3 regions of the Burkholderia arboris genome follow, and region 2 is predicted to be linked to each of the others. Evidence: riboswitches for the same ligand, from Rfam matches in the RefSeq annotation. Region 2 holds a riboswitch; each other region holds the start of a gene.

Region 1 (3,846 bases), on a different replicon from region 2:
GCACGAAGCGGCTCGCGCGCGTTTCGCCGTCCTGCCAGCGACGGTCGAAATAGCTGTCGAAACGGCGCCCGACCCCCTGGATCACGAGCCGCATCGGCGCGCCGGGCAGCGCGGCAAAGCCTTTCGCGCGGTAGATCGTGTGCGCTTCGACGACGCGCTGCAGCGCGGCGATCGTCGCTTCGCGCGTGCCGGCGTCGCCGGACACGACCACCGAGTCGAAATCGTCGTGATGGTGATCGTGATCGCCGTCGTCAGCCGAGCCGTGATGGTCGTGACGCAGGTGGATCGTTTCTTCCGACGCCGATTCGAGGCCGAGCAGCATCGCGAGGTCGAGCTCGCCGCGTGTCGCGCGCACGATCTTCACCTGCGGCGGGATCTCGTCACGGATCGCGGTTTCGATCTGCGCAAACTCCGCGTCGCCGACGAGATCGGCCTTGTTCACGATCACCAGATCGGCCGACGACAGCTGATCGGCGAACAGTTCGTGCAGCGGCGATTCGTGGTCGAGGTTCGGATCGGCGCGGCGCTGCGCGTCGACGGCCTGCGGGTTTTCCGCGAACTGGCCGCTCGCGGCGGCCGGCCCGTCGACGACGGTCACGACCGCGTCGACCGTGAAGCTGTTGCGGATCGTCGGCCAGTTGAACGCCTGCACGAGCGGCTTCGGCAGCGCAAGGCCCGACGTCTCGATCAGCACGTGGTCGATGTCCGCGCGGCGCTCGACGAGCGCTTCCATCACCGGATAGAACTCTTCCTGCACGGTGCAGCACAGGCAGCCGTTCGCGAGTTCGTACAGCTGGCCGGACGCTTCGCCCGGCGCGCCATCGGCGTCCTCGCAGCCGATGCCGCAGCCCTTGAGGATCTCGCCGTCGATGCCGAGTTCGCCGAATTCGTTGACGATCACCGCGATGCGGCGGCCTTCGGCGTGTTGCAGGATGTGGCGCATCAGCGTCGTCTTGCCGCTGCCGAGAAAGCCCGTGACGATCGTGACGGGAAGCTTGCGTAGGGTCATGGAATATCCAGGGTCGTAAGGGAGAGTCAGGCCGAGATCGTCACGTCGATCTCGTCGTAGCGCTTTAACCGGTAGATCAGGGCCGACACGAGCCAGCATGCGAGGAACAGGCCGATCACGACATAGCCGAGCATGCCGAAGTGCGACGCCACCATCGACGCGAAGTCCCACACCGGGCCCTGCAGCGACAGCTTGTCCGCGAGCAGCGCGAGCACCTCGATGCCGCCGATCAGCGCGGCGACCAGCACCGACACGAAGGTGATCGTCATGTTGTAGTAGATCTTGCGGATCGGCCGCACGTACGCCCAGCGATACGCGCCCATCATCAGGATGCCGTCGGTCGTGTCGACGAGCGTCATGCCGGCGGTGAACAGCATCGGCAGCGCCATCACGGACCAGAACGACAGCCCGCCCTGCACCTGCGCCGCCGAGATACCGAACAGCGCGATCTCGGTCGCCGTGTCGAAGCCGAAACCGAACAGGAAGCCGACCGGATACAGGTGCCAGCTGCGCGACACGAGCCGGAACAGCGGGCGGAACAGGCGCGCGAGCACGCCGCGCTGGTTCAGCAGCATGTCGAGATCGGCGTCGACGATCGGCTCGCCGCGCCGCGCGGCGCGAAAGGTCCGGTAGACGGAAATCAGGATCAGCAGGTTCGCGATCGCGAGCACCAGCAGGAAGAACGCCGACACGCTCGTGCTGATCACGCCGCCCCACGCTTTCATGCTCTCGAAGCGCGCGAGCGACGCGGCCGTGAGCGTCACCACGACCGACATCACGATCACGACCGTCGAATGGCCGAGCGAGAAGAACAGGCCCGCGCCGAGCGGGCTGCGCCCCTCCTGCATCAGCTTGCGCGTGACGTTGTCGATGGCCGCGATGTGGTCGGCGTCGACCGCATGACGCAGCCCGAACACGTACGCGAGCAGCGCGGTGCCGAGCAGCACGGGCTGGCCGTGGAAAGCGGCGAATGCCCAGATCCACGCGCCTGCGTTGAAGGCGATCAGCAGCGCATAGATCGCGACGATCTTGCCGCGCAACCCGGACGGACTGTCGTTGAACAGGCGAAACAACGAATCGGGCATGACGCTCCTTGGCGAACGGTCGACATGAAGAATGCCAACACGGCCGTCGCTACGCGGCCCCGCGCGGTCCGGCCCTTCATCGCACCGGAACATGCGCACTCGCGCAGGCGGCCGGACGTCGGGAATCGGGAAACGCTCGGGTGTCGGGCACGCTACGGTCGTGGACGATGCGCCGCCTCCCCGCGGCGCTGAACCCCAATGTTTAGGCCGGTATCCGGACTGACGAACACGCCGCTTCGCCTTCCCGGATGCGCAGGGCATCCAGTGGCGGTCGTCCGCATGCGGGCGGCATGCGGCGAAGCGGCGCTGCATCGCGGCGGGCACGATGCGTTCGCTTACCGTTGCGGGGGCAGCACAGGTTGGCTCGACTGCGACGCAGGCAAGCTCCCTGTTTCCCGTTTAACTGCGCACGCCGGAAGGCGCGCGCGAGCACCAAAACGCGTGCGAGTGTAGGCGGCGGGGGCAGGAGCGTCAAGGCGGCACGGGCCGCGGGACTGCGTTCCGCACCGCCCTCGCGCCGCGCCGGAGGCCTTCCGTGGCCGGTTCGCGCGGGCGAACCGTGTGCTATCGTATGCGCCGCGTTCGGTGCTCGCATGCGCATTCCGTGCATGCAGTTAAACGGGAAACAGGAGGCGGATGACCGCCCGGCCTGTGCTGTCCCCGCAACGGTACGCCGCCTGCGCGACGCGCTCCCCGCGCACGCGCCCAGGCCGCCCGCGATGCCACTGCCCTTCACCGGGCGGGAAGGCTGCGGCCTGGCAAGCGGCCAGCCCGGATACCGGCCGACGCAAGGGGCGAGCCCGATGCTCGCCGAACGCCCGATCCGCGGGGGACGGATGGGGTGCGCATTCCGCCCGCGTTCGCGCGGGCTTCGCCCGATCCGTCATGCATTGCCTGTCCGCCGGCCGCCGATGTGCCGCCCGCCTTTTCTTTTCCACTGTTTCGACACGGTGCGTACCGTGCCGCGTGCGATGAGCCGCGCCTGGCTCATCGGCGCCGGCCCCGGCGACGCCGACCTGCTGACGCTCAGGGCCGTGCGCGCGATCGGCATGGCCGACGTACTGCTCGTCGACGATCTCGTGAACCCCGACGTGCTGCGCCATGCGCGCACCGACGCGCAGATCGAGCACGTCGGCAAGCGCGGCGGCCATGCGTCGACGCCGCAGGACGCGATCGTCGCCGCGATGCTCGCGCATCTGCGCGCGGGCCGTAGCGTCGCGCGGCTCAAGGGCGGCGATCCGTTCGTGTTCGGCCGCGGCGGCGAGGAACTGGCCGCGCTTGGCGCGGCGGGTTTTCCGGTCGAGGTCGTGAACGGCATCACCGCCGGCATCGCCGCGCCGGCCGCACTCGGCATTCCGGTCACTCAGCGCGGCGACGCGCAGGGCGTGATCTTCGTCACGGGCCATGGCGCTGGCGCCGACGAGCCCGACTGGCGCGCGCTCGCGGCCACGCGCATGACGATCGTGATCTACATGGGCATCCGCCGGCTCGACACGATTGCAGCGGCGCTGCGCGAAGGCGGCCTGCCCGGCGATACGCCGTGCGCGGCGATCGAGAACGCGACGCGCCCCGAACAGCGGCACGTGCTTGCGACGCTCGACAGCCTCGTCGAACGCGTCGGCGCGACCGGACTCGGTTCGCCGGCGATCGTCGTGATCGGCCGCGTCGCGGCGCTCGCGGACGATCCGGCGGTGCGTGCGGCGCTCGGCGGCCGCGCATGATGCGTGTCGCGCTCGGCATCGGCTTTCGCGC
Region 2 (3,846 bases):
CTCACTGACCGCGGCCGCCAATGCGCTGCACCTCACGCAATCGGCGCTCAGCCATACCGTCCGGAAAATCGAGCAGCAGCTCGGCACGCCGATCTGGGACCGCGAAGGCCGTGGCCTGCGGCTCACACAGGGCGGCCAATATCTGCTGAAACTGGCGAACCGGCTGCTGCCGCAGTTCGAGCTTGCCGAGGAGCGGATGAAGCAGTACGCGAAGGGCGAGCGCGGCACGCTGCGCATCGGGATGGAGTGCCACCCGTGCTACCAGTGGCTGCTGAAGGTCGTGTCGCCGTACCTGTCGCGCTGGCCCGACGTCGACGTGGACGTGAAGCAACGCTTCCAGTTCGGCGGTATCGGCGCGCTGTTCGGCTATGACATCGACGTGCTCGTGACGCCCGATCCGCTGAACAAGCCGGGCCTGCGCTTCGATCCCGTGTTCGACTACGAGCAGGTGCTGGTGGTCGCCGACTCGCACCGGTTCGCGAACGCCGACTACGTGACGCCCGAGCAACTGACCGACGAGATCCTGATCACGTACCCGGTCGAAACCGACCGGCTCGACATCTACAACCAGTTCCTGACGCCGGCCGGCATCGTGCCTCGGCGGCACAAGTCGATCGAGACGACCGACATCATGTTGCAAATGGTGGCGAGCGAACGCGGCGTGGCCGCGCTGCCGAGATGGCTGGCCGACGAGTACGCGGACCGGATGCCGGTCGTGCCGGTCAAGCTCGGCAAGAAGGGAATCGCGAAGCAGATCTTCCTCGGCATCCGCGAAGCGGACGCCTCGATCGACTATCTGGCCGCGTTCGTCGCGCTGGCGCGCGAATCGACGTGGAGCGCGCCGCGCATGCCGCGCATGCTGCGCTAGGCGCGCCCGGTTGCGCTGCGCGTCAGGCGGCGCGCAGGCCGATGCGTTCGCTGCGCTCGACCCACGCGCCGAACAGCAGCCCGATCGTCGTCCACATGATCACCTGCATGCCGATAGCCGCAACGCGGAACTTCCACAGCACGGCCGCCGGGAAATCGGCCGGTAACTCGCTGACCGACGGCAGCCCGATCTGCACGGCCGCGATGATCGCGACAAACACGAGCCCGGCGACGATCGACGCGTTCCACTGGCCGAGCTTTGCCAGCAAATGGCGGCGCACGCTGACCGAGAACACCATCGTCGCGACCGAGATCGCGATCATCAGGAAAAACAGGCCCGTGCGATAGCCGATCGTGTCGGGATCGCCGACCGACGGTGGATTGGCCGGGTACTTGAGGTTCGGCACGATCACGAGCGCGATGAACGCCGCCAGCGCGAGCCACGCGGCCAGCGGTCGCGCGGGGAGGCGGCTGCCTCGCCCATAGGCAAACGCGAAGACCAGCGAGAACAGCCCGCCGAATGCCGCGCCGTAGGTCACGACACCCGTCAGCAGGCCGAGGCCGGCCTGCGTGTGGCGGCTGACCAGTTCGGGCTCCGGTGCCTCGCCTTTGGCAGCGTCGGCTTTTTCTTCGAAGGAGATTGCCTGATCGACTTGCGGTTCGCCGACGATTTTCGCGAAACCGAACGTGAGGAGGCCCGCGGCGATGCCTGCGAGCATCCCGCGCATGAGCAGCTTTCCGACCATCTTGACCTCCGCGTCAGTGGCAGGGAAAGCCGAGCAGATGGCGGCCGTCGTGGACGAATTCGTGAACGTACATGCCCGGCACGAGCGACGTTGCGCCCTGTTCCGCGCCGACGAAATAAAGCGCGAGCAACAGGATCAGGCCGACGAATATGGCCCAGGGCAACAGTTCACGGACGGGGATGGGTGCCGGCACGACTGCCGGCTTCAGCACTGCTTCGCTCATGGATGCACCTCAGGGGAATCGCGCCCCGGCAAATGTTGGATGGGTACGAAGGCAGGTCTGGCTTCCGGGATCATCGATCACCGGTTACAGTGGCGCGACCGCGCCGGGATTGCACCGGCTTCCGCGTTTCGTATCGGGCGAATTGTACGCGCGAACGTTCGCGGAATGAAGGGACCGCTCGCGAACGATTGCCCCCGGCCCGGATCCTACAAAGCCCGACATGACCCTGCCTGCCACGCTGTACCTGATCGCGCATGCATCGACCCGGGCGATGCGCACCGGCACGTTTCCCGACGACGATCCGCTCGATGCACACGGGCTCGCCGAAGCCGCTGCATTGCGCGACCGGTGGGCAAGCATCGCCGGCTCGCTCGCGCTGTGCAGCCCTGCACGCTGTGCACGGCAGACCGCCGACGCACTCGGTCTGCGCTCCGAAACTGACGACGCGCTGCGCGACATCGATTGCCGAAACTGGCGCGGCAAGCGCTTGCACGACCTTGCACGCGACTTGCCGGACGAACTGGGTACGTGGATCGGCGACCCGTCCGCGGCGCCGCACGGCGGCGAATCGTTCGAAGCAGCCATGCGCCGCGTCGGCACATGGTTGAATGCGCTGCGACACGACCGCGACATCGTCGCGATCACGCATGCGCCGATCGTTCGCGCGGCCGCCGCCCATGCGCTGCGGATGGATTCCAGGGCGGCAACCCGTATCGGCGTCGCGCCGCTGTCCTGCACGACGCTCGTTGCATCGCCGGATGGATGGACGTTGATTGCGGACGGCAACGCGTAGGCCCGCATTGCGCTCACGATGTGGGCAACGATGCGTGCCGGTACGTCGCGTCACGAATGCATGCCTTCAATCACCTTACGCATCTGCAAGACACACCGTTCGTCCTCCCGACTGTCATCAAACTGACGGCTAGCCGCAGCTAGGATCGGACGCGGTTCCCTTACGAGATGCCGTCATGAATCAACCTGCTTCGTCCGCACCGAACACGCCGGGCTCCGTCGAACGCACCAGGCAGGTCGGCTATGCCGTCTTCCTGCTGGTGCTCGTGCTCGGCGCCGTCTATATCGCCACGCACCTGATCGACGATCTGTCACCGGTCCGCGAAGGAAAGCTGTTCCCTTACCTGCTGCTCGGCGCCGCGCTGCTGATCGCACTCGGCTTCGAATTCGTCAACGGCTTCCACGACACCGCGAACGCGGTCGCCACCGTGATCTATACGCACTCGCTGACGCCGAACGTCGCGGTGATCTGGTCGGGCATGTGGAACTTCCTCGGCGTGATGGTCTCGAGCGGCGCAGTCGCATTCGGCATCCTGCAGTTGCTGCCGGTCGAGCTGATCCTGCAGGTCGGCAGCGGCTCGGGCTTCGCGATGGTGTTCGCGCTGCTGATCGCCGCGATCGTGTGGAACCTCGCAACCTGGTATTTCGGATTGCCGTCATCGAGCTCGCATACGCTGATCGGGTCGATCATCGGCGTCGGGCTGATGAACCAGCTGATGCACGGGCCGTCCGGCACGAGCGGCGTCGACTGGGGCCAGGCGCTCGGCGTGGGCAAGTCGCTGCTGTTCTCGCCGATCGTCGGCTTCCTGTGCGCGTCGTTGCTGCTCCTCGTGCTGAAGGCGCTCGTGCGGATTCCGGCGCTGTACAAGGAGCCGCCGAAGGATCAACCGCCGCCGTTCTGGATTCGCTGCCTGCTGATCCTGACCTGCACGGGCGTGTCGTTCGCGCACGGTTCGAACGACGGGCAGAAAGGGATGGGGCTCATCATGCTGATCCTGATCGGCACGGTGCCGACCGCGTATGCCTTGAACAAGGCCGTCACCCCGGCCGAATCGCAGACGTTCGTTGCCGTCGCGAACCAGGCGGCCGCGACGTTCGGGAAGTACACGAACGGCGTCGCGCCGTCCGCGAACCCGCGCACCGACGTCGAACACTACGTGCAGCGTCGCGAACTGACGCCCGCCGTGCTGCCGGCCGTGGCGCAACTGTCCACGTCGC
Region 3 (3,846 bases), 1.2 Mb from region 2:
CGGCGGTCGACCCAGCCCCAGTGATACGGATGCAGCAGGTACTCGCCGAGCAGATCGTCGACCTGCGCGAATTCCTGTTGCCACACGTGCGTCCAGGCGCCGGGGGTTTCGATCCGGTTCAGGCGCCAGTTGCGGATGCCTGGCATGAACGCGGGCATGTGCAGCAGTTCGTGCTCGAGCGAGGCAACCTGTGCTTCGCTTGCCTGCGGGCGTACCCGCAACATCAGCGTGCGCCACACGCCGTCGCGTAACGCGGGTTCGCGCAGGCCGCCGCCGATCGCGCGGCACGCCGCGCCGTCGAGGCGCGCAATGCCGGGCAGTTGCGCCAGTGCGGCGAAATCGGCTGCGGAATCGGCGGATCGTTCCTCGCGCAGCACATCGAGCGTGTAGTCGCCCGCGCCCCAGCAGCCTTCCAGATTGCGCGCGAGCGTCACGCGTTTCGCGCCCGGCAACGCCTGCGCGGCCTCGCGCAATGCGTGCTCGATCGCTTTTGCAGCGTGATCCGTCAAAACGAATACCTGCGCGGTGTCATGCCGCATGGTCGGCCTCCGTCAGCGCGGGCAGCGGCGTGTCCGCGTCCGTCATCACATGGCGGCGGCGCGCATCGCACAGCCCGTCGACCGCCATCCAGAACGCCACCACGTCGCCATCGGTCATCGCGCGCATCCGGTAATAGGAATACGCATCGTCGACCTGCCACGTCAGCCACAGCGTGCTCGGCTGCCCCGGCACCGCGACGGGCGGCGACACCCAGCGGCCGGCCGCCGTCAATCCGCGTGCCGCATGGCCCGGCAGATAGCGGTCGCGCAGCAGCGCGAGCACGTCGGGAATGCGCTCGGGCGCGAGCGTGATTTCGTCTACGATCTGGATCATTCGCGTATCGTCCGTGGTCGTTCGGGTCGGGATGGCTGGCCGGCCTACGCCGTTCCGGCGAGGCCGAAGGCGGCCGGCGTGGATAGCATTCTTGCGTGGGCGCAGCTCAAGAACCCCTACCGGCTCGCTCACCGGCCCCTGTCGCAGCGATCAGATCGGGAGACTCATGAAACAGCGTGTATTGCCGGCGAGCGGACGCGTGCTGCCGGGTCTCGACGCGCGCCTGCTGAGCGAACTCACGCGCAGCGGCGCGCCGCCGGCCGACCGCACGGCGCAACCGCAGCAAGCGGCGACGACGCCGGGCGGCTTCGTCGCGCTGTACCGCGACGCGATCGTGCGGCTCGAGGCGCAGGTCGCGCGCGGCAACGGCCATCCGCCGATGCGCAAGCAGGAAGTCGACCTGATGTGCCGCTGCCTGCTGAGCTGTGCGACGCTCGCCGACGCGATCCGCTGCGCGCGCGACTTCTGCGAGATGCTGACGCCGCGCGCCGGCGTGCTGTCGCTCGCGGTGCGCGACGGCCACGCGACGTTCCGGATGGACTCGCTGCGTCGTACGCGCAGCCCGGCCGCATGCCTCGTCGACTTGACCGGCCTGTTCTGCTATCTGCAGCTGTTCGGCTGGCTGATCGGGCAACCGCTGCGGCCCACTGGCGTGTGGCTCGGCCATCCGCGCCGCGACGACGCGGTGCCGCTGCTCGGGCTGTTCAACGCGCCGGTCGACGTCGGCCGGAAAACCTACGGCTTCGCGTTCGACGCGACGCGGCTCGATTGCCGCGTGATCCGGCAGCCGGGCGAGCTCGACGCGTTTCTCGTCGACTTTCCGTTTCGTCTGATCGATGCGGCGCCGGCCGTCGTGTCATGGGCGCAGCAGGTGCGCGGTTTTCTCGATGCGGCGCTCGCGCGCGAACAGGCGCTGCCGGCGCTCGCGGAACTGGCCGCGTGGCTCGGCGTCAGCGACGCGACGTTACGGCGGCGGCTCGCGGCGGAAGACAGCGGCTATCACGTGCTGCGCGAACAATGCCTGGCCGATGCGGCACGGCGATGCCTGCACGAGACGGACTGGCCGATTACGCGCGTGGCCGCGTATCTCGGCTTCGGCGGCGAAGAAGCATTCCGGCGCGCGTTCGTGCGCTGGACCGGCGTCGCGCCGAGCCGGTTCCGGCGCGAGCGCTGGGCGCCCGATCACCCCGATTCTTCAGACGAAAAACACGACACCGGCGCATAAGCGAAAGGATTCGGAAAGCAGTTGCCGGGTAATGACGTTTTTTCGCATCCCCGCGCGGCGCGGCAATTGACGCGCCCGAGCGCACGCCATTACCCTTGCGCGCTGATGGTTCCCGGAGACGGGATCAAAAGGGAACGCAGGAGGGGCAACGCCTCGAAACTGCGGCTGCCCCCGCAACTGTGAGCGGCGAATCCGTGCCACTGCATGCCACTGGGAAACCGGGAAGGCCTGCACGGATGACGACCCGCGAGCCAGGAGACCTGCCATCGACCCGAGGTCCAGCAGCCGCACCGGGCGGGGTGTCCCGATGCGCAAGCACCGCCGTTGGCGGTCGCCCGTTGCATGGACGACCCGACCTCAGGATCCGTCAGATGCCCTTCGTTCCCGAATCCGCTTCCCAGCCGGAAGCGTCGCACCGACACGCCGTCGGCATGCACAACCTGCCCGCCCTTCGCTCGCGACCGCCGTACGCGCAACACGCCTTCTCCCGCTGTCTCATGAACATTCGCCACCTGCTCGCCACGTCCGCCGCCACCGCGCTGCTCGCCCCGATCGCCCATGCCGCCGGCGACACCGCGCTCCAGCAGCCGCCCCAGCCGGCGGAAAGCGTCGACCTGCCGACGATCAGCGTGACCGACACGCGTCGCCTGCCCGAATCGTTCGACGGGCGCTATGCGACGACCCAGGTCCTCACGCGAACCGACCTCGACCGGCTTTCGCCGAGCGACCCGAGCATCACTCAGGCGCTTGCGACGCTGCCCGGCGTGACCGTTTCGCAGAACGGCGGCCCCGGTTCGTCCGCATCGGTCAGCATCCGCGGCTCGTCGGCGAGCCAGGTCGCCGTGTTCATCGACGGCATCCGCATCGGCTCGCCCACCACCGGCATCGCGCCGTGGGCCGACCTGCCGACGGAAGCGTTCGAACGGGTCGAAGTGATCTCGGGCCCGGCCGCCGCGTCGTTCGGCGCCAACGCGATGGGCGGTGTCGTGCAGCTGTTCACGCGCCGCTCGTCGAGCCAGCCGAACCAGACCACCGTGTCGTTCGGCGGTGGGTCGAACAAGACGTTCGACACGCAGTTGCGCACGTCGGGCACAGTGCCGTCGACCGGGCCGCTCGCCGCGCTCGGCGGGCTCACCTACTCGCTCGGCCTGCACACGTACAACACGGCCGGCATCGATTCGACGCGGCCGGTCTTGCCGTATCACGAGGACGGCCGCAATCCGTATCACGCGCAGGATCTCGATGCGCGCCTCGGTTACGCGCGCGACAACTGGTCGGTCTCGACGTTCGCGCTGTATCACCGTTCCGACCTGTCCTACGACAACAGCGGCTATCCGAACCGCCAGCTCGATCACCAGCTGACGACCGGTCTCGCGTTCCATCTCGACATCACGCCCGATACGCAGTTCGACCAGTCGTTCGGTTATGCGAACGATCGCCAATTCCTCTACGCGAGCGATCCGGCCATCCCGACCGACCAGATCAATTCGCAGCGCATCAGCACGTCGACCTCCCTGACCCATCAGGAGCGCGGGTTCCACCTGTTCGGCCTGCCGCTATCGGGCGAGAGCAAGCTCGGGTACGACTTCACGCGCGAACAGGCGTCCCTGCCGATCGACGCGCCCGGCGGCATACCGACGCGCAACGACTCCGCGTTCTCGCTGCATCAGTCGGCCACGCTCGGCAGCGTGACGCTGTTCCTCGCGGGGCGTCGCGAGATCATCGCCGGGCAAGGCGTGAACACCGGC

The links. A riboswitch is a leader RNA that binds a small molecule or an ion and turns the genes downstream of it on or off. The one in region 2 is predicted to bind cobalamin.
Region 1: it holds a riboswitch for cobalamin, as region 2 does, so the genes downstream of both, OHZ10_RS08715 (HoxN/HupN/NixA family nickel/cobalt transporter) here and OHZ10_RS32640 (CbtB domain-containing protein) in region 2, are expected to answer to the same signal.
Region 3: it holds a riboswitch for cobalamin, as region 2 does, so the genes downstream of both, OHZ10_RS27135 (TonB-dependent receptor domain-containing protein) here and OHZ10_RS32640 (CbtB domain-containing protein) in region 2, are expected to answer to the same signal.

The regions. Positions count from the first base shown of each region.
Region 1 covers NZ_CP109821.1:1,842,799-1,846,644, reverse strand. The annotation lists gene cobW (cobalamin biosynthesis protein CobW) at 1-1,009, opposite strand, end outside; gene OHZ10_RS08715 (HoxN/HupN/NixA family nickel/cobalt transporter) at 1,036-2,094, opposite strand; cobalamin riboswitch at 2,283-2,546, opposite strand; cobalamin riboswitch at 2,660-2,895, shown strand; gene cobA (uroporphyrinogen-III C-methyltransferase) at 3,006-3,815, shown strand; gene OHZ10_RS08705 (cobalamin biosynthesis protein) at 3,812-3,846, shown strand, end outside.
Region 2 covers NZ_CP109822.1:3,399,059-3,402,904, forward strand. The annotation lists gene OHZ10_RS32630 (LysR family transcriptional regulator) at 1-868, shown strand, start outside; gene OHZ10_RS32635 (CbtA family protein) at 891-1,613, opposite strand; gene OHZ10_RS32640 (CbtB domain-containing protein) at 1,627-1,836, opposite strand; cobalamin riboswitch at 1,870-2,007, opposite strand; gene OHZ10_RS32645 (histidine phosphatase family protein) at 2,057-2,629, shown strand; gene OHZ10_RS32650 (inorganic phosphate transporter) at 2,805-3,846, shown strand, end outside.
Region 3 covers NZ_CP109822.1:2,193,383-2,197,228, forward strand. The annotation lists gene OHZ10_RS27120 (Dabb family protein) at 1-539, opposite strand, end outside; gene OHZ10_RS27125 (hypothetical protein) at 529-873, opposite strand; gene OHZ10_RS27130 (AraC family transcriptional regulator) at 1,040-2,098, shown strand; cobalamin riboswitch at 2,188-2,380, shown strand; gene OHZ10_RS27135 (TonB-dependent receptor domain-containing protein) at 2,596-3,846, shown strand, end outside.